Regions from separate parts of the Pradoshia sp. Z6_59 genome, predicted to be linked through region 3. Evidence: predicted binding sites of a transcription regulator. Region 3 holds the regulator's gene; each other region holds the start of a gene.

Region 1 (5,520 bases), on a different contig from region 3:
ATAACTTATTTATTCTGGATGGGATTGTTTCAACTCGCAGAGCCAATGAAAGGCACTGGCAGCTTGTACATGAAATCATGAGACTTGATTCGATTAAAGTTGTTGAACATCCTGACGTGTTTGTACAAAATTCAGAGTATACAATGAACGATTTTGATTATATTATTGAACTACGTAATGACCCGAACGAAGAGATCACATATGAAGCAGTAGACCAACAGTCCTCTTTATTTGGAGGATCCGAATTTGGATCGTTTGATTTTTAGTGATTAGAAGGTGTTTATATGACGGAATTAGGTAAAGTATTAAAGGAAGCCAGAGAGTCTAAAGGATTAACTCTGGATGACCTTCAACAAATAACCAAAATACAAAAGCGTTATCTTGTTGGTATAGAAGAAGGCAATTATGAAATGATGCCGGGCAAATTCTATGTCAGAGCGTTTATTAAACAATATGCTGAAGCAGTTGGATTAGATCCTGAACGGCTTTTTGCGGAGCATCAAACGGATATTCCTGCGGCAGTTCAGCAGGAGGAGCTTCCTCAAAAACTATCTAGAGTGCAATCGAAAAAAACTTTGCCAGTACAGCATTCCAAGTGGATGGAAGTACTTCCTAAAATTTTGATAGCTGTGTTCCTTGTTGCAGTAGTGGCTATTATTTATTACTTTGTTGCAAAAGCGATTGGTAATAATGAAGACACAGGAACAGTTAATCAAAACGGTGATCCTGTAAGACTTGAACAGGGTGAATCCACAAACCAAGAAGAAAATACCAAAGAGAAAGAAGAAACAGAAACAGAAAAAGAAAGTAATCCAGAGAATGCTGAGGAAGATTCTAAAGAACCGGAAGAAGCAGGTTCTGCTGAGTTGAAAGTGACTTCTGCTAATGGAAAAAATACAATATATGAATTAAGTAATACAGATGAATTTAAGGTATCAGTAAAATCTACCGGCGAGACATGGGTATCTGTTAAAAATTCCAAGGGAGAAAATCTCTTCAATGGCGTGATTCAAAATGGAGAAAGCCAGGATTTTGATCTTTCAGATGATAATCAAATTGTCATGAATATAGGGAAAACTCCAGATACTGAAATTTATGTTAATGATGAAAAACTGGAGTATGAAAGTGAACTGATTGTCCAAAACATAACGATTGATTACACGAAGGAGTAAGATTGGAAGGTCATCAATGGATGGCCTTCTCTCGTCTATCCTTTTATAAATAAAATTTAAAAGTAAAGTGAGGAACATCAAGTGAATTTACCGAACAAGATAACAATTTCTAGAATTTGCATGATCCCTGTGTTTATGATTATCATGCTTCCATCTATTGATTGGGGAACCTGGATGATTAACGATGTGGAGCTGCCTGTCTCTCATTTTGTTGGAGCTCTTATTTTTATCATTGCTTCTACAACTGATTGGATTGATGGATACTATGCTAGAAAACATAATCTGGTCACAACCCTTGGAAAGTTTCTTGATCCGTTGGCAGATAAACTTCTTGTATCTGCTGCATTAATTATACTTGTAGGATACGAGTTAGCGCCTGCTTGGATTGTTATTTTAATTATCAGCCGTGAATTTGCGGTAACAGGCCTTCGCCTGGTTCTGGCTGGTGAAGGGGAAGTTGTTGCAGCGAATCAATTGGGCAAAATTAAAACCTGGACTCAAATCATCGCTATATCTGCGTTACTATTGCACAATCTACCATTTGCGTGGATTAATTTTCCGTTTGCTGATATAGCTCTTTATGTAGCTTTATTCTTTACTATATGGTCTGGCTGGGATTACTTTGCTAAGAATAAAGACGCGTTTTTAAATTCTAAATAAGGGTATCATTCTTACTATAACTTGTTAAATTGGCGGGTGACAGAATGAATGCAGAATTAATAGCGGTAGGCTCTGAGTTATTACTTGGACAGATTGCAAATACCAATGCTCAGTTTATATCAAAAAGCCTGGCAGAGATAGGTATTAATGTATATTACCATACAGTAGTTGGGGATAATCCTGTACGATTAAAAAAGGCTATCAAAATTGCAGAATCCCGAGCTGATCTTATTATATACACTGGTGGTTTGGGACCTACAAAGGATGATATAACAAAAGAAGTTGTAGCCGACCATATCGGTAAAACATTAATATCAGATCAAAAAGCCATGGAAAATATTGAGGAGTACTTCAAGAAAATAAAACGTGTGATGACAGAAAACAACCGGAAGCAAGCGTTGATTATTGGAGGATCAGAAGTATTCCCTAATCAAAATGGGATGGCACCCGGAATGGCGGTGTCTCATGGAGATATTCTTCATATTTTACTGCCTGGACCTCCAAGTGAAATGCAGCCAATGCACCAAAATTTTGTAGTTCCTTATCTGTTGAGATTAATGGACAGGGTGGAGCGGATAGATTCACGAGTCCTCCGTTTCTTCGGTATTGGGGAATCACAGCTTGAAACAGAAATAGAAGATTTGCTGGATCAGCAAAGTAACCCGACAATAGCGCCTCTTGCCTCGGATGGAGAGGTAACTCTTCGGATTACAGCTAAACATGAATCTATTGAAGAAGCTGACAAACTATTAAAAGAGACAGAAGAAAAAATTCTTTCACGTGTGGGAGAATATTTTTACGGATATGATGATGCGACCATCATGACTGAACTTATCAATCTTTTAAAAGAAAATGAGCTTACAATATCGGCAGCAGAAAGTTTAACCGGCGGAATGTTTCAGGAAAAAATGACCGATATACAGGGAGCAGGTTTAATCCTTAAGGGTGGTATTGTTGTTTATACCAATGAAGCAAAGAAAAAGCTACTGAAGGTCGAACAATCAACGATAGACCAATATGGGGTTGTCAGTGAGCAATGTGCTATGGAAATGGCTGATAATATTAAAGCCATGCTCCAATCTGATATCGGGATTAGCTTTACTGGTGTTGCTGGACCAGATGAATTGGAAGGCCATCCGGTAGGAACTGTTTTTATCGGTATAGCCATTTCCGGTCAGAAAACGTACGCAAAGAGATTAGACTTAGGCGGTATGCGTGAGGTTAATCGGGTTAGAAGCATGAAGTATGGCTGTCATTTTCTTATCAGAAAGCTGAGAGAGTTATATGCATAATGGAAAACCCCAACTTATATGGTTGGGGATTTCTATTGTTTATAAAATCGAGATAATTTCAGTTTTACACTAATTACTGCTAAAAGCATCCTATTTGCTAGAGAGTTTCTTTAAATTTATCAGCAAAATTACCATTAAAATGATACGAATAAATGTTCGCTTTTTTACTTGTTAAATGGGGACAGATGAGGTATAGTATAAATAAGTTCTAAATTATACATGTAATGTTTTTATATAGATATGGGGAGGAAATAAACTGTGAGTGAACGTCAAGCTGCGCTCGATATGGCGCTAAAACAAATTGAAAAGCAATTTGGTAAAGGTTCAGTAATGAAGCTGGGGGAAAGAGCAGACAGAAAGGTTTCTACCATTCCAAGTGGTTCGCTTGCTCTTGATTCAGCCCTCGGTGTGGGTGGATATCCAAGAGGTAGAATAATCGAGATTTATGGACCGGAGAGCTCCGGTAAAACGACAGTAGCTTTACATGCAATTGCTGAAGTACAGGCGAAGGGTGGACAAGCAGCCTTTATTGATGCAGAACATGCTTTAGATCCGGCATATGCACAAAAGCTTGGCGTAAATATAGATGAATTATTACTTTCCCAACCAGATACAGGTGAACAGGCATTGGAAATTGCTGAGGCACTTGTACGAAGTGGTGCAATTGATATTATTGTTGTTGACTCAGTGGCTGCTTTAGTACCAAAAGCTGAAATCGAAGGTGAAATGGGAGATTCTCATATGGGTCTACAAGCCCGTTTAATGTCCCAGGCTCTTCGTAAACTTTCTGGATCCATTAATAAATCTAACACAATAGCAATCTTTATCAACCAAATCCGTGAGAAGATTGGTGTTATGTTTGGTAACCCAGAAACAACTCCAGGTGGTCGTGCCCTTAAGTTCTATTCTACGGTTCGTCTTGAAGTAAGACGTGCTGAACAACTGAAACAGGGCAATGATATTGTAGGGAACAGAACCAAAGTTAAAGTTGTTAAAAATAAAGTGGCTCCACCGTTCAAAGTGGCAGAACTTGATATTATGTATGGTGAGGGCATTTCCAAAGAAGGCGAAATCATCGACATTGGCTCTGAGTTGGATATTGTTGAAAAGAGTGGCTCATGGTATTCATACAATGGTGATCGCTTAGGACAGGGAAGAGAGAATGCGAAACTCTTCTTAAAAGAGAATCCAGATGTTCGTGATGAAATTTCCATTAAAATTCGCTCAGCATATGGATTAAACGGTGAAGCGAAAGTGGTTGAACCAGCAGAGGAAATGGATAAATTTGATTTACCTGAATAAGTAGTTTGTAATGGGCAAACCTGGTTATGGGTTTGCCCTTTCTATAGGTGGACCTCAGGGCATGCTTTTATATAAAATTAATCTGTTTCTGAAGAGAATCATGATTTAGTTAGTGTCTAGCTAAGAATCCAATCAGTAAGTGTTGTTACTGGAGAGAAATTATTCAGCAACTTCATTAGCAAAGATGAGAAATACTTAAAAATTTCTATGGATTTTGTACTATTACACAACTTAATAGGAAGCAGCTATGGTAAAAGTGGAAGGCTTAATTGGAATCTACGAATTAGGTGGATAGGTTCACAAAATTTGTTTATATGTCTGTATTTTCTAAAAACGATTAAAAGAGCGTCGGGACTTGCTCTTGACAACAAATTTTCATAACTTTACAATAGAAATGTATTAATATCTTTTTTTATGACATGCCTAAAAGCGATTGTGCTGTATATTTTTAGATGATGTACATGCCAGAATTGAAAACAATGTAGTAAAAGAGATTAAAAAAGTTAATAGCAAGAGGAGGTGTAATGATGGATCCAATCGCTATCATCTCCATTTTGCTTGGCCTAATTGTTGGTGCAGTTGTTGGCTATTTGTTAAGAAGATCTATAGCTGAATCTAAAATATCCGGCGCAACGAACGCAGCTGAAAAAATTATTGAGGACGCAAAGCGTGAAGCGGACGCCTTGAAAAAGGAATCCCTTCTTGAAGCAAAGGATGAGATTCATAAGCTTCGGACTGATGCTGAAAAGGAAGTTCGTGATCGACGAACTGAATTACAGAGACAGGAAAATCGAATTCTACAAAAAGAAGAGAATCTGGACCGTAAAGCAGACTCTCAAGATAAACGTGAGGCTTTATTGGAGAAGAAAGAAGATTCTCTGAACCAAAGACAACAGCATATTGAACAGATGGAAAGCAAAGTGGACGAGATAATTCAAGCTCAAAGTTCTGAACTTGAACGTATTTCTAGCCTGACTAGAGAAGAAGCAAAAGCCATTATCCTTGATCGTGTTGAGAAAGAGCTATCACATGATATTGCAATCATGATGAAAGAGAGCGATAACCGAGCGAAGGAAGAAGCGGACAAAAAGGCA
Region 2 (5,520 bases), on a different contig from region 3:
TGATAAAAGATGTTCCACCTTATCAATTTTTTTCTCCAGTGATTCGTAAGTCTCGTTCAAAATTACATGGTGTACAAGCTTCACATTACTCTGACTCCGAGTCACCGATTGACTTGTTTGTTTCCCTTGCAACATATCTGCAAGCATATGCTCTCTCGCCCAAGAATAATTCCCTAAATAAAGCTGTAATGTCCGATTTTGTAGCCAATATGTTTTTTGAAACAGCTTATTCAGCAAGTATCGATCATGGCTAACCGTAATAATAGTTCCCGGAAATTCACTTAATGCCTCTTCCAGTACTTCTCTCGAATCAATATCCAAATGATTCGTTGGTTCATCCAGTATCAATAAATTAATATCCTTATACATTAGCTGAGCGAGTCGTAATCTCATACGCTCACCCCCGCTTAATTTCTCAACCTTTTGAAAGACTTGAAAACCATAGAAAAGGAACCGGGCCAGAATATGACGGGCTTCCCCTTCTGTAACATGGACCTCTTGGCGGAAGGCCTCCAGAACGGTCATGTCTTTTCCTTCTTGAAATAGCTGTTGAGACAAGTATCCAATCTTCACATTGCTGCCCAGTTTAACCTCTCCATCGTCAGGTGTAATCTCATTCAGAGCCAATTTAAGAATAGTTGATTTCCCGGTGCCGTTAGCACCAACAATCGCGATTCGTTCACCGTATTGTACAAACAGGTCCATATTCTCAAACAATGTTTGCGTACCAAATCGCTTCGTAATTCCATGAAGCTGCAGAACATCTTTACCGCTTCGCTCTGATTGGTCAAAATCGAGGTCCATTTTACGCCTTTCTAAAATGGGCCGTTTAATTTTCTCCATTCTCTCTAGGGCACGTTCCATATTGCGGGCACGCTTATGCAATCCTTCACTCGGCGGATTCGCCTGATTGGCCCATTCGCGTAACCGTTTTATCGCTTCCTTCATTTTTTTGATTTTCTTCTGCTGTTCCTTATATTGATTAAATTCTTCCAGAAGCCGTTTTTCTTTTGCTTGCACGAATTCAGAGTAGTTTCCTTCGTATACGAATACCTCTCCATCGTCCAAGTCTAAAATCCTCTTAACCGTTCGATCTAGGAAAAATCGATCATGCGAGACAATTAGGACTGTCCCATCATAGTCTTCGAGGAATCCTTCAAGCCATTCAACTGCACCAATATCCAGATGATTGGTTGGTTCATCTAACAATAGGAGATCTGGCTTCTGCAGGAGCAGCACCCCTAGACCGACTTTTGTTTTCTCACCTCCGCTTAAGGAAACAAAACGTTTATCGAGCATCGAATCGAGCATCAGCCCATTGGCTATCTTCATAATCGTGCTGTCCATCTCATAGCCGCCAAGCCGTTCAAACTGCTCCTGAACTTCTCCATACTGTTCTATACTGCGAGCCAATGAGCTTTCATTAGTTTCAACAGCCATACTATGCTCAAGTTTATCCAGTCTCTCCTTCAGCCCAATCATATGGCTAAAAGCAGATTGTAAGCATTCATATACCGTGGTGCCATCAGTAAAGTCAGGGATTTGTGACAGCAAGCCCAATGCTGCACCCTTTTTAATGTGAATAGCCCCTTCATCAATTGTTTCGACACCTGCTATCATTTTAAGAATTGTTGATTTCCCACAGCCATTCCGACCAACGAATCCAATTCGTTCTCCTTCCTTGATCTCAAACGTAATATTTTCAAATAGCTTTGTTCCGCCATAGTTTTTTTCAATTTGCTGTACACTGCATACAATCATGTGCATAAACCCCTCTCACGCCCATACCCTGTACATGAAAAAAAGCCATGGGAAAGTCGATATAAGACTTCCCCATGGCTTTTGAATTTCTATTCTATCAAGGGTATAGAGACTTATTATCGTTCTTTTTTCATATGAAATTTCCTAAAAAGGGCAGACTACCCCCTTGACGAAATTGCACATGAAAAATGGCACGAATCAATGACAAGTTTTCAAGCCATTGCAAACATACCTTCACAGAACGATTCATCTCTACACCTCCTTCAATGGAATAATTTAGTTATAATTATAAACTTTCAGTTAATTATTAACAACCGCTTTTTTACACTCTTCACAGATATTCTTCCATTCTACGAATGGTCCTTCTGTTCCACCCGATTCAAACGCAATTCTACTTGCTTGCCTACTAGCCACAAAAGGAAAATGACGATACCCACAATAATACTTTTAACTGGTTCGCGAATTAAAGACATAATGTCATGGCCAATATAACTAATAGTAAAGATCATAACCAATTTTCCCGCAAAGACAGCAAGCATATATTGTTTTGGACTAATGTCAGATAATCCGCAAACAATATTTACGATCGCAGATGGAGTGAATGGGAAACAAAGCAAGATAAACAACGGGCCAAATCCATGATGGTTGATCCAGAGCATCGCTTTTTGCACAGCCGAATGTCTATGTAAAAATGAAAGGGCTTTTTTCTTTCCATATTTTCTGGACAAATAAAACACAACCATTGCACCAGCGACAGCACCTGTCCAGGAGAGAAGAAAACCAATCCATAAGCCAAAAGCATTGGCATTAGCCGTCACAAAAACAAACAAAGGCAAAAAAGGAAGGAACGCTTCAACAAACGGGAGCAGCAATCCCGGAATGGGACCTAAGTTTCTATAATCACTTATTAATTCGGCTAAATGCTCCAATGTTAGCCATTCTGTTAACCAATTAAGATCCATAGTCTCTCCTCACAAACAAATAACAAATTCAGTCCATACTATATAAATATCCCCATATACATTAGATTGAAACAATCCTTACCCCTATTATATCAGATTGCTGTAAGGAGAGAATTAGTTAGAAAATAAACTTGTCAAAAATGTGAAAAGCGATTATTCTATTTAAGAACATATGTTCGTTTTTTACAGACATTGAAAGGACGCGATTTACATGACCCGCATCCCTACAGAAGAGCGCAATATAATGGAAAAAGCGATCTATCTACCCATGGTCCTCACCGTCCTTGCCCGAGACCTTCAAGTGGTAAAAGCATCGCCCCTAAAATTAAAACAACCATACATATTATTAATTGATGAAACCATGAAACAGGTCCAAGCGGAATTGAAGCAAGCAAGCCACTATATGAGGACACATCAACTCAAAGTGGAAGAAACAAAAAGAGACGAATCATTCACCTCCTTTTTATTTCTGTATAAGGGCTATGAGGAATACCATAATTATTTCAATCCCCGCATTCGAAATAAAGTACAGGAATTACTGGAGTATTATTTTTTGAAGCAATGGACTGACCAACTGAAAAATTAACAGCAATAAGTATGCATCAACCTTCCTTATAACTATTTGATGAATGCATCAAAACATGCTTTGTTTGGAAATCTGAATTCCTATCATTAACTTGCATAGCATTATATAAATAATGTGTCTTTCGCTCCGTCTCTGCTAAGGTTTGAAGCAGCTTCGACTTCAACATCGCAGTTCTGAGCATCTGATTTTCAATAATACTATAGGAAACCGGAACAACGATAGATTGTTTATTATGAAAATTGATTTGTGTTTTAGTCGCATCAATCTTAACTCTGGATACAATATGCTCATAAGAAAGCCAAATACACGATTCTTTTGCAGGAGATGTAGTAGGAAAAAAGAATAGGCGATTAGCCGGTTCTAACGATATCGGCACTTTATGCGAGATACCAAGGAGCTTTTTCGTCGACTGACATCTTCCAGGATAATCAGCTCCAAAATAATCACAGCTGGATTTTACTACTTCAGATGGTCTAAAAGGTACTAAAATTTCTTCATCAAATTCAATCACTTTAGAATACGTTTTCGATCCATATTCTACTGGAACAACAGCAAATGTAAATGGACTTATTTCGTAATCCTCTCTCCTGCTTATCACGTTCTTTTCCATGGCTTCCTCCTTATAGATCCTACAATATTACTACAATTTCAATATAACATAATATTTCGAAATAATTGGTTTATTCACCAAAATTTCAAATTTAACCCAAAATCCCCATGATTGTTAAAGTTATTTTGTTTTATATTTTGGGTATCTTATATATTAACTATTTCAAACTACTAAAATAAATTTTCTGAATAATTTAAATATTTAGTTGATTTTTCTTTTCATCTGACTTATAATAAAAAAAAGCAACGGGGGGATATCCATGAATCACGAAAAAGCAAATACAGATATCGTAAAAGCTGTTGATGTGACTGTTGACCAGGGGACCATGGAAGATCTACTGATGGATATGATGATTTACGAAGCTCAACTAACCCATGCACAAAGGAAACTGAAAGAAGAAATCGATCATGCCTTGGACAATAAGGACAAAGAAGCATTTATGAAACTTTCCGCCGAGCTAATTGAATTGGAGAAAAACTTTGGGAATTAAATCAAACAACTTGTAACGAGTAAATACGGTGTATAAACAAAATCACAGAGCGAGGATTATTTAATCCCGCCCTGTGATTTTCTTGTTTTCACTCTTTAATCAATTATTTCTCTAAATTAAATGAAACGTTGACTGCAATCAATCAAATACCTCGAAAATGATATAGTCGAATCCAAAAGTTCCTTGTTTGAATTATATAAAGTCCCCTTATCACCTGTGCGAGCACGGATAGCTTCATTAATAACCTGATGATACTCTTTTGGCATATGGCTTAATCCATATCCCCCTGCCCCTGTTTTGGAAATAACATCGTCCTCCGCTAACGTATAGTATTGACGAAGCAGCCCAAGAACTGTCCATTCTATTTCCTCCCGTAAATCACGAGCAGACCTACCCACCAATTCATCGACTGAGGATTCCATCCACTGAATTCGATTGGCCCAGTAAGTATTCATATTCGCAAATACATAGGATTTTAATTGCTTTGAGGGGAATTCCAGTTTAAAATCAGAGGATGCAGGTCCCAGAACAGTGATTCCTTTTTCAGCAAAAAGGGTCCATGTCACAGGATTGAAATTAAAATAGGGACCAAAGCTTAAATTGCCGCTATTATAATAAAAATGATTTTGATGATCATTTTTCACTTTTCCTAATTCTCCCCAAGTAATATAGACACCGTCCATCTCTGGAGACTTATATTTTTGAGCGATCATTCTATGAATCTTTGAGAGAATACCAGCTTCATCATCTGTTAAATGCCGACTTGTAACAGCAATAAAATCGATATCACTTCTACCTTTTTCAAAGGCATCCAATGCAATGGAGCCATGTAAATACAAACCCTCCAACGCATTTGGCAGATATTCATTAAATAATCCTTTGTATTCATTCAAAATAGTTTCTGCGATTTTTGGTATTTTCAACATACCTATCCCTCTTAAAATTCTTTTGTCATAAACACACTGTTCGGGTCCTCTTTATAATCTGCAAACGGCTTACAATATTGAAATCCAACACTCTCATAAAGCCTTTGGGCTGGTTTAAATGCAGTCATTGACCCGGTTTCCAGACTTAGTTTCTTATAGTTCCGTTCCTTCGCTATCTTGATAAT
Region 3 (5,520 bases):
CTGCTAAACGAATAGCTGGACGCAGGTAATCAGAGAATACAAAGAATGTTCCTCCATACACATGCACACCACCGTGAAGTGCCATACCGTTTAATGCAGCACCCATACCAAATTCACGTACTCCAAACCAAATGTTACGGCCATCATAGGAGCCTGGCAAGAAATCTTTTTCGCCCTTCAGCATCGTTTTGTTTGATCCAGCTAAGTCAGCGGATCCACCAAATAAAGATGGAAGATTTTTTGCGATTGCATTTAATACTTCCCCACCTGAATTACGTGTAGCAACGGCTTTTCCTGCTTCATAAACAGGAATATCCTTATCCCAGCCTTCAGGTAATTCGCCTTTGATTGCTGTTTCTAGTTGAGCAGCAAGTTCAGGGTATTCGTTTTTATAGCTTTCAAATAATTGGTTCCATTCTTCTTCTTTTTTAGCACCAGCTTTTACAACAGTTTCTTCGAATGTGTCATAAACTTCCTGTGGTACATAAAAATCTTCTTCGAATGTCCATTTGTAATATTCTTTAGTCAATTTCATTTCGTCTTCGCCAAGCGGAGCACCATGTACAGCTGATTTACCGGATTTATTTGGAGCACCGTATCCGATAACTGTTTTTACTTCAATCATAGTTGGACGGTCAAGATCTGTTTTAGCCTCTTCAAGCGCTTTAGCAATTTCATTCAAATCATTACCGTCTTCTACGCGAATGTATTGCCATCCGTAAGCTTTAAAACGCTCAGCAACACTTTCAGAGAAGCTCATGTTTAATTCGCCGTCAAGAGAGATATCATTGGAATCATATAGGACTACTAAACGTCCCAATTTTAAATGGGCAGCAAGAGAAGCAGCTTCAGCTGATACCCCTTCCATTAAATCTCCATCTCCGCAAATGCTGTATGTAAAATGATCTACAACATCAAAGTTGTCTTTATTGTAAACTGCCGCCAAATGACGTTCCGCCATTGCCATACCTACTGCCATCGCAATACCTTGGCCAAGTGGTCCGGTTGTAGCTTCTACGCCTTTTGTATGACCATATTCAGGATGTCCAGGTGTTTTACTGCCCCATTGTCTGAAGTTCTTAATCTCTTCCATCTCAAGGCCATAACCTGATAAGTGCAACAAGCTGTATAAAAGCATGGAACCATGTCCTGCTGATAATACAAAACGATCACGGTTAAACCAATCCGGATTTTTTGGATTATGGTTCATAAATTTGGTCCAAAGTGTATATGCCATAGGAGCTGCTCCCATAGGCATACCAGGATGACCTGAGTTAGCTTTTTCAATTGCATCGATTGAAAGTGTACGAATAGCTGTGATAGATAAATTATCTTTTTCTGTGAACATTGCCTACATCCTTTCAGATTAACCTTCTAATTTATATTAATGAAGTATAAACAGGTTGACAAGACTTTGTTGGTAAATGCTACAAAATCGTCACTCCTTAAGATATTTTTTGGAGTCTAACCTATTATGCTATACCCTTAATGTAATTTTTTATTACGTAGTTTTTTTATTTTTTCAGGTGTAACATCCTTACCTTCGGGATCGATGATTGTCAGACCTTCAACCGTATTTCGCATTGAGGTACGGAAGGTTTCCAAATACTCTTTCCTTAGGAGAGATTGTTCAGTGGCTTCTTCTTTTGTAAGGCCTACTGTTTTTGATTTCTTAGATAATTCATTAATTCTTTTAATTTTATGCATTGGCAGCATAGTATTGCTCCTTCTATTTAAAATATAAGTAGATATTGTCATCGTATAGAAAAATTGCGTAATTTTCAAGAATGAACTATTAATTAGGATTCTTTTTCATATATTCTGAATATCTCCGGTGAATGGTAGCCTTTGAGAGATCATAGCCTTTTCTGTTTAAATTCTCCGTAATTTCAGCAAATGTTAATCCTTTAATACGCAGCTCAATGACCTCCTGTAATGGTACCTCTGACCTTTCTCTTCCGCCTCCAAGATGTTGATTTGCCAAATTTCTTTGTGGTTTATATCCATTTTCAATTGCTCGTTTCATCCCTCTTCTAATTTTACTGTTTTGTAATTTCCGCTGATATTCCTCTACTATACTGATGATTTGCAAAAGCATGGCATCTGTTTCAGAAACCTCAAGCTCACCATTATGAGTAACCGTATATAATTTTACCCCTTCTTTATAGATGCAATGTAATAGAGCAATCTTGGCATTTCCTCTGCCAAGTCTTGTTTCATCCTGAATCAAGAGCCCCTCGATTTCTCTATTTTTCATTTTTTCCAGCAAGATTAGAATGCCTTCTCGTTCTAAGTCATATCCACTGGCTTGTTCTTTTTCGATTATGACAACCTCGAACCCCTTTATGGCAGCCAGTCTTGTTAACTCCTGCTCCTGCCTTTCCAGTGATGTTTCCTGAGAACTTTTATCTGTGCTGACTCTGCAATAAATTCCAACCTTCATTTTCTCTCACCATTCTTCTTTACATATAGATAAAGCCGGGAAAAATTCCCGACCTTACTGATTATATAGTTATTTATCAGAATCTGCTAAGTGTAGCATTTCTGTATTTTCATTCATTTTCTTTACAGGAATCACAATCGTTTGCCCTTCCTTTAAATGATTAATGTGCAAGTCATTATGTTCCTGAACCCAAGAGACAAATTCAGTCTGTGTCAATTCGCTGCCATCAAAACGTTCAGCCATATCCCAAACTGTATCTCCTTTTTTAACCGTGATTTGTTGATAATCATCTTTCGGTGCTTCAATATTTGTTACTATCATTGTAGTTATTAATAAGAAAAGACCTATAAAAAACAAGATGGAATAATTATAAGAAGTCCATAATTTTTTCATTAATAAAACCCCCATCGAATGTATGTTCGTTTAATATAAACTAAGTATAAACCGAACAAACGTTTTGTGTCAACACAAAAAACGAACTTATGTTTGTACTGTTAAACAGGAAATGATATACTAAAAACAAGAAAAGCTAAAAGAGGTGCGGGAGATGACTACTAAATTATCCAAACGGCAACAGGATATTTTGCTATATATTAAAGAAGAAGTTAAAACGAAGGGCTATCCACCTTCCGTTCGAGAAATCGGAGAAGCAGTCGGACTGGCTTCAAGTTCCACGGTTCATGGTCACTTAGCGCGATTGGAAAGCAAAGGGCTTATTAGACGAGATCCTACTAAACCACGTGCTATTGAAATCCTGGATATGGATCCACATGACCATATTCCAAAAACAAATTCAGTTAATGTACCATTAATCGGGAAAGTAACTGCTGGGCAGCCTATTACAGCTATCGAAAATATAGAAGAATACTTCCCTCTACCTGAGCATATGGCTCCTGCCGATGAAAATGTGTTTATGCTTGAAATTATGGGTGACAGTATGATTGAAGCTGGAATACTTAACGGTGACTATGTAATTGTTCGCCAGCAGCATACAGCAAACAATGGCGAAATTGTCGTAGCCATGACTGAAGATGATGAAGCTACCGTAAAACGTTTCTTTAAAGAAGATACTCATTTCCGTCTGCAGCCGGAAAATTCTATGCTCGAGCCTATCATTCTACAAAATGTCAGTATCTTGGGCAAAGTGATCGGGTTATACAGAAACATTCAATAAGAACGTTGGGACCGGCTTTCAGCCGGTTCTACTTATGTGTTTAAAATCTATTATCTCTATTTTCTCTATTAAACTTATGCATTTAAGGATTGGCATATTCCACTTTATAAATAGATTAATGCTTTTATTTATCTCGTAGTTTACATAATATAATTATGTAATACAAAAAGCTTGCAACCATTATGATTGCAAGCTTAAATGTCCTATATATCCCATCCTTTGTAATAGTATCTTGATCGTTTACTCTCTTCATAACACGATTGGCAAATAGCAAATGGATAATTCCAGCTTAACGGCTTATTGCATGATCGACACTTTGTTTGATATTTTTTAACCCCTTTTCTTAACTGATTATGTGCGTCTGAACTGATTTCTTCTCTTACTCGCTCCCAATAGACCGTTTCACTTCTTCGATCTAATTTATACAAAAACAATAAATGCAGTCCTACTGATTTATAAGATAATTCAAGTTCATCCAAGGAATCTTTCTTTATTAAAGGCTCTCTCAATTCTCTTCTATCCACAATGGCTTTCATATTATAGAGCCATTGATTTACGAGGCTCTCCTCAGTCGCTGAAAAAGGTAAATGCAGAAAACCGTATAAATCAGTTATCGACATTCGTCCTTCTATTTGTTCATGGCGAATTAAATGATATAAAGCTTTTTCCTGAGTAAGCGGCGCTTTTGTTGTCCCGGCAGGATTTTTAAATTCATCCCATAATTCAAAGAATTGATCAAAGCTGGAATGATAACGTTTAAAGCGTTCAAATACACCCTGTGTAGGAGCTATTGTAAATGTACTGATTGGTCGGTCTTCACCATTCAACAATCGTTTCATTAAACCAATTTGATCAGTAAATGCCACTCTTCCTTCATTATATATACCTTTACGGCCGGCACGTCCTGCTAACTGCTTTACTTCCTGAGAGGTCAATAAACGCCTTCTCGTGCCATCAAATTTATCATTTTCGAGAAAAACGACCCGCCTAATCGGTAGATTGAGCCCCATCCCGATAGCATCTGTAGATACAATCACTCGCGTCTCCCTGTTAATGAACCTCTGAATTTGTTTAGCTCTTGTCTCAGGAGGCATACTTCCATAGATTACACTTACTTTATGGCCGTTTCTCTCCAGCTTTGAAGCGGTTTGAAGCACTTTATTTCGAGAAAATACAATCAAAGCATCCCCTGCCTTGGCATGTTCAATCTTAAAAGGTTTTTTCTCTACAATAAGCGGTATATCCCGTTTGTATTCATGAATTTCTATATCATTTCCCTGAAGCAGATTCAAAATCATCCTTTTAGAGTTGTGACTGCCTATGATGTGAACTTCCCGAGCACGCGCTTTATTAATAGCTCTAAACCAAGAAAACCCACGATCTTTATCTGCGATCATTTGCGCTTCGTCTATAACCATGACATCGAATTCATCTTTCTCGGTAAACATTTCAATTGTGCAGGAATAATGCGTGGCATTTGCAATATCCTTTTCTTCTTCACCTGTCTTTAATGCACAGGCAATTCCGTTGTTTTTAAGCGTTTCATATACTTCAAGTGCCAATAATCTTAAAGGTGCCAGGTATATACCAGATGCAGCTTGCCTTAATCTATTTAACGCCTGATAGGTTTTACCGGTATTTGTTTCTCCAATATGCAGAATATATTTAGTGTTACTATAAACGGTCGTCTTGTATTCCACACCAAAGATGTCATCCAGTTTCTTTTGTTTTATTTCTTCCTGTTTCCTCAGCTCTTCTAATTTCTGTTCTCTTTTTTCAATTCTTTCTTTGTGCTGAGTATGGTATAACGGCATTTGTATATCAAATTCATCCGGGTGGGTTCGAACATCAATAAGGTCCTCTATCAATTCCTGTTCTATTTCACTTTCATATTCCCATTGAA
Region 4 (5,520 bases), on a different contig from region 3:
ACTGAACCTTTTATGCTCATAATCGAGCCTATTGAATGATGACATTCATCATTGGGTTTAAATACTGATTAGGACTTTTCAGCTGATAGCTATTTGTACTGCTGGAATAATCAATAATAAGCTTTTCATCCAAAAAGATTTCATGATATTTATTTAACCATACAGGATAGGCGTTGGTTTCCCATTCTACTTCCTGAGAAGTAGTTTCTTTAACAAAATATAAATTGGTTACACCGCTTACTACACAGCCACAGCCGTCTGTTTCATACTTCAAGCAAAAAACGCCTTCTTGGTCTGTCAGCTTGTCTTTTACCTTTTCTAACGCTGCGTCTGTCCATGTAATTTCCATTGTTGTCCACCATGCTTTCTCTCTATTTATCTCATAGGTTCCCGTTTTCACTCAACCGGCAAACCTCTTAATAAGCTAAATTCATAATAAAAAAAAGCAGCATTCAATGAATACTGCCTCTATGTTTTAAAAATGAACGTTCAGTTTAATGAACTGCTCTCGTATGTTTTTGTATTAAACTTTGTAAAGCCGCCACTGCTTCATCGCCAGTATACGTACCTTTATAGCTGAAACCGTTTTCTTCGCAATATTTCTGCCCTAATGCTACAGCATCTTCTTTAGTCATTTCTTTTTTTAATTCTCCTATAACCATTCCATAAGGCGCTTGATAAATCGTGCTGTATTTTTCTTTTTCCATTTTCTTTTACCCCTTTTGTTTTGATATCCCATGGCAAAGTTATCAGAACCGAAATCGATGTTAAAATTTATTATCTGTATATTTCTCACTTCTAGGTCTATATACATAGTAAACTTTTTGTGGTAATTTGTCTAATATTTGCGTTTTCATTTACTCAATATTGGGTAATAGGGTTTATTTAGGAAGAAAAAGAAGAGCCATAACCAACATATGCACAACCTTATAGCGAATTGCTTGGCCATCAATCTTTCAATTGTACATCCACAATTTCCTGATAAAATACAAAACAAGCATCTCCATCCTCATCAACGAGATGAAGCTTTTGAGCCTGTTCATTGCAATAATGTATGCTTCCTTCCACCGTCCCGTACCGGCGACTGGCTGTACGGTAATAGCGGATCGCCACCGGCTTATTATATTCCAAGGCCTCCATAATTATCGTGTTCATCGCTTCCACTTGCTGTTCATCAAGCTCATTCCTTGTTTCATAGCTGTCCTCATGTGCCCATTCTCTAAGCATTGTTACATGCTCCGGCAGCATCATTGATGTCCATTTCATTTTTCCGCGATCTCGAATCATTCCCTGTAGCCTCCATTTCACTTGTCTGTTATGCTCTATGTCCTCCGACCAAAGTACTGCGATGCTTGGCCGTTCCTGCCTCTGTATACGATACGGCACGTAAAATCGCATTGGATCCAAATTTTTTACGCATTCGATCCATCACAAAGCCAAGCTCACGTTTGCGCCAGCTATCCTGGTCAAATAGACTGATTTGCATCTCTCGATCGGGGATAACATTCGAAAGTGTAATAGAAATTTTCCTAACTGTTTTGCCTGTATAAAACCGTTCAAACAAGGTTAAGCACATTTCATAAATATCCATCGTAATATTGGTCGGTGTTTCTCTTGTCATAGAGCGATGAAATCCACCTCCAAATTCATCCTGGCTATAATAAATCCCCAAGCTGACGGTTCTGCCCGCCATCCCGCTTGCACGTGTTCTTCTTGCTACTTCCTCACTTATTTCCAGAATGACATGCTTGATTTCCTCAGGCTTTTTATAATCACGCAGTAAAACCTGACCTTTTCCAAAGCTGATTTGCCCTTCCATAATCGGAGCACCGATATCCGATAAATCAACACCCCAGGCATGGTGGTACAATTGATTGCCCATAATGCCAAACTTCTTTTCAAGCGTCTCCAAATCATAACGCGCCAATTGACCGATTGAAAAAATCCCCATTCCATTCAGCTTCTTTTCCATCGGCTTTCCAATTCCCCACATTTCGCTCAAGGGGGATAAGGGCCATAATTTTTCTGGTACATCCTCATAGGTCCATTGGGAGATTCCTTTTTTCTTGGCCTCCAAATCAAGACACAGCTTAGCAAGCAGCATATTCGGACCGATCCCAATCGCGCATGGAAGCTGGAATTCCCGATCGATTTCATCCTGGATTTTTTCAGCAATTTCTACGATATCTCCCCATAGACGAGTCGTCCCATCCACCTTTAAGAAGCTTTCATCTACACTGTACGTATGAATCGCACTTTTAGGTACATATCGATTGAATAAACGGCTGATTTCAGTAGAGATACGCAGGTACGTAGCCATATTAGGATTAACCTTTATAATGCGCGGATCATCCGGAATCTCAAACAATCTAGAGCCTGTCTTAATGCCAAACTCTTTCTTCATTTTGGGAGATGAAGCCAGCACCACACTGCCGCTCCGTTCCGTATCACTCACCACAGCCAAATAACATTCAAGCGGATCCAGTCCCATCATCACTGCTGAACAGCTGGCAAAAAAACTTTTCATATCCACGCACATAACATAATGATGCGGTAAAGTACTGTAATCAATCATGTTAAAAACCTTCTTTTAAATAGAATGTATGTTCGTCTTTATTATATTCTTAATGATAAGCGAATATACGTTCGTGTTCAATGGAAAATTATTTACAATTTATGTATAAGAGCATGCAAGCGTGCAAATACTTTAAGACAACGGACATAGTTCACCATAAAAATTTACGAAAACGTTTTAAAGACAGTCGCCAAATGCATTCATCTACTATTATTTTCACTTTTCACCTTTTCAATTCGCTCATAAATAAGTAAATTCGAGCAATTATTTTGAGTTTCGCTCAATTATTACGAAAATCGCTCAATTATATGGAATTCCGCTCAATTAATATCAATTTCCGCTCAATTCCGGTGAAAATCGGCTGGATTACTAGACTAATCTGGCTTATACAGCCGTTTAGTCACTCAATTTTGACTCGTAAGTCTCGAAAACTCTTAATTTTAGCCTTTTTACAAAAATAATAGAAAAATTGAGTAATAATCTATTTGAAGGGTCATATAGAAGGATGATGAATGAACTAAGTTGGTTATTTCATCACGCAATGCTTTCAATCATATAGAAAAAATATGTTAGAGCCATAATCAGCAAATCCTAAAGCATAATGAATTCAAAATCTTCGAAAAAGGTATATAATAGCAGTGTAAGAGTGATTTTCAATGAAGTAATCTGATATATTTTCCAGAAAAATAAAAATAAAAGGAGAATGATCACATGATTGTTGTTCAAAACAAAATTAAAACCAAACCAGGTTTCGCAGAAAAAATGGCAGGCCGTTTCACTTCCGGTAACGAATTAGATAAATTCAAAGGATTTGTTAAAGTAGAGGTTTTACTTACAGAGGGCCTGACAGAATATGATGAGATGAGCGTCAATATGTACTGGGAAGATGAGGAAAGCTTCCTTGCCTGGAAAAACAGCGACTCCTTCAAAAAAGCGCACAAACGTCCGGAAGGCAAACCGGATGAAGCTAAACAGGACTCTCCTATGTTAGGAAGCCAACAAACTACATTTAGAGTAGCATCCGTAAAAGAAGCAGCTCCAATAAACTAATTTATACGAAAAGGTCTTTCCATAAACACTTGGAAAGACCTTTTTTGTGAATGAACTGTTTACCTTTTTAGTAAAGTGTTTCTTTAAATTTCTCCGGCTTTTTTACATAGCCTTCAATGATAAATCCACATTCCGTGCAAATCATGTATTCGATCTCTGAACCTATACTCACTTTATTTTTGGGGTACATGACTCCATATCCGGTATGTTTCCCGATCCCCAGCTCTTTCTCACCACATTGAGGACATTCTTTTACTTTAGAATGCTTCACGTTAGTCCCTCCACTCGAAAATCTCCTATCATTTTCTCCATAAGGAAAACGCCACAAACTGCAGTACATTACTTTTCGCCGTTTGAGAAAATCTAGGCTAGGATTTTACTTTCACAAGACGATGCTCTTCAAAAAAAGCCAAAACCCTGCGATACACAGCGATTTCATTCTCCTTTTTAGAAAATCCATGTCCTTCATCCTCCATGACCATATAGGAGATATCCCTCCCCTTTTCCTTAAGAGTCTCCACAATTTGGTCTGATTCCGCCTTTACAACTCTTGGATCATTGGCCCCTTGGATAACAAGCATCGGCTTTGTCATCTGCTCAATATAGGTAATAGGTGAGTATTCTATCAATTTCTCGCGATCTTTTTCGGGGTGGCCTACCCAAGTATCCATGATTGGTTTCCAATCTTCCGGCACTGAATTAATAAAGGAAAATAAATTGGATGGCCCACAAATATCTACCACTGCCTTAAAGTAATCAGCATGGCGTCCATGTAAAAGCAATGACATGTATCCACCGTAACTGCCTCCGATCAGGAAGATATCACCTTTCTTCGTATATCCACGGTCAATTAGCCAATCCAGACCAGCAATAATATCCAATCGAGCTCCTGCACCCCAGGCACGCTCTACCATTTTGGTGAATGTTAATCCATATCCAGTGGAACCACGGAAGTTAGGAGTAAAAATACTATATCCATTATCTAGAGCATATTGAAAGAATGGACCAAACCCTTTCCGAACTGCAGACTGTGGTCCCCCATGAACCCAAAGAATCGTTTCTCCTTTATCATTTTCTGGTTTTGCTTTATAAAATAATGCTTCTATTTGGAGACCGTCAAAAGATGGATACGTAATAATCTCGGGCTCTACTATTTCCTCCTTCTGAATACCAGATAGGGTATTGTCCGTAATTGTGACCCATTCATCCTCACCAACCTGCTTAAAAATATTTGCAAGTGTGTTTGAACTTTTTCCGAGCAAATAAAGGGAACCAGAATTAGAAACAACCTTTTTCGTTAGGAGGTCACATGGTGGGTTCAATTTCACCCATGCTTGATTCTCAATATGATAGGCATATAAATAATCCCGCACTCCTTTTTCAGCAGTAATATAGACTATTTTGTTTGTCTGATCGTATGTAAGATTGGTGAAGCTCTCCTGTGGCAATTCTTTAAGCTTAGTAAACTCCCTGGTTTCCAAATTAAAGCTTGCTAAATAAGAAAAATCCGCATCATAATCCGTGATTAAATAGACCTCCTGATCCGAAACGAAAACAGCTTCACTAACGGTATGCTCCTCATTTGTTGGCGGAGTCAGCAGGATATGTTCATCCGCTTTTTTCACATAATATAGAGAATTAGTATTAGAAAATTGTTTGGTATAGAGAATAACGGATTCATCCTCACTCACTTCCGCTAGAATGGTACTGCCTCCGTTCCCTTCCAATACTTTCGTCTCTTCCCCCGTGTTCATTTGTAAGCAATAGCTACTGAGGAAGGACGCATTTTCCTTGGTAGATGTATAGTACAATCGCTCGCCGTCCTTCGAAAGGAATGGATGAAAATTACGTGTATTCTCCTGGAAAACTAGCTCCTTCAAGGCACCGCCATATGT

What was found. Region 3 encodes LexA, which represses DNA repair genes until DNA is damaged. Its sites were predicted from a motif close to CGAACATATGTTCG; they were not measured.
Region 1: a site for LexA is predicted at 3,270-3,283, ahead of recA (recombinase RecA). Genes of this name have one in related genera too.
Region 2: a site for LexA is predicted at 2,889-2,902, ahead of AC4D4B_RS02705 (YhjD family protein). Genes of this name have one in related genera too.
Region 4: a site for LexA is predicted at 2,636-2,649, ahead of AC4D4B_RS18800 (Y-family DNA polymerase). Genes of this name have one in related genera too.

Annotation. Positions count from the first base shown of each region.
Region 1 covers NZ_JBZCPP010000010.1:120,092-125,611, reverse strand. Annotated here, with positions in the region: gene AC4D4B_RS12295 (DUF3388 domain-containing protein) at 1-266, shown strand, start outside; gene AC4D4B_RS12290 (helix-turn-helix domain-containing protein) at 285-1,172, shown strand; gene pgsA (CDP-diacylglycerol--glycerol-3-phosphate 3-phosphatidyltransferase) at 1,254-1,832, shown strand; gene AC4D4B_RS12280 (competence/damage-inducible protein A) at 1,877-3,124, shown strand; gene recA (recombinase RecA) at 3,383-4,426, shown strand; gene rny (ribonuclease Y) at 4,954-5,520, shown strand, end outside.
Region 2 covers NZ_JBZCPP010000002.1:121,617-127,136, forward strand. Annotated here, with positions in the region: gene abc-f (ribosomal protection-like ABC-F family protein) at 1-1,761, opposite strand, end outside; gene AC4D4B_RS02695 (RAxF-45 family protein) at 1,892-2,011, opposite strand; gene AC4D4B_RS02700 (TVP38/TMEM64 family protein) at 2,112-2,723, opposite strand; gene AC4D4B_RS02705 (YhjD family protein) at 2,935-3,309, shown strand; gene AC4D4B_RS02710 (competence protein ComK) at 3,326-3,919, opposite strand; gene AC4D4B_RS02715 (IDEAL domain-containing protein) at 4,179-4,409, shown strand; gene AC4D4B_RS02720 (aminoglycoside adenylyltransferase domain-containing protein) at 4,526-5,335, opposite strand; gene AC4D4B_RS02725 (GNAT family N-acetyltransferase) at 5,347-5,520, opposite strand, start outside.
Region 3 covers NZ_JBZCPP010000014.1:27,498-33,017, forward strand. Annotated here, with positions in the region: gene tkt (transketolase) at 1-1,348, opposite strand, end outside; gene AC4D4B_RS14115 (DUF896 domain-containing protein) at 1,486-1,716, opposite strand; gene AC4D4B_RS14120 (YneB family resolvase-like protein) at 1,796-2,443, opposite strand; gene yneA (cell division suppressor protein YneA) at 2,513-2,836, opposite strand; gene lexA (transcriptional repressor LexA) at 2,991-3,617, shown strand; gene AC4D4B_RS14135 (helicase-related protein) at 3,821-5,520, opposite strand, start outside.
Region 4 covers NZ_JBZCPP010000029.1:23,413-28,932, reverse strand. Annotated here, with positions in the region: gene AC4D4B_RS18815 (iron-sulfur cluster biosynthesis family protein) at 29-349, opposite strand; gene AC4D4B_RS18810 (hypothetical protein) at 495-707, opposite strand; gene AC4D4B_RS18805 (YolD-like family protein) at 949-1,287, opposite strand; gene AC4D4B_RS18800 (Y-family DNA polymerase) at 1,316-2,575, opposite strand; gene AC4D4B_RS18795 (heme oxygenase) at 3,287-3,625, shown strand; gene AC4D4B_RS18790 (transcription initiation factor TFIIIB) at 3,693-3,896, opposite strand; gene AC4D4B_RS18785 (S9 family peptidase) at 3,994-5,520, opposite strand, start outside.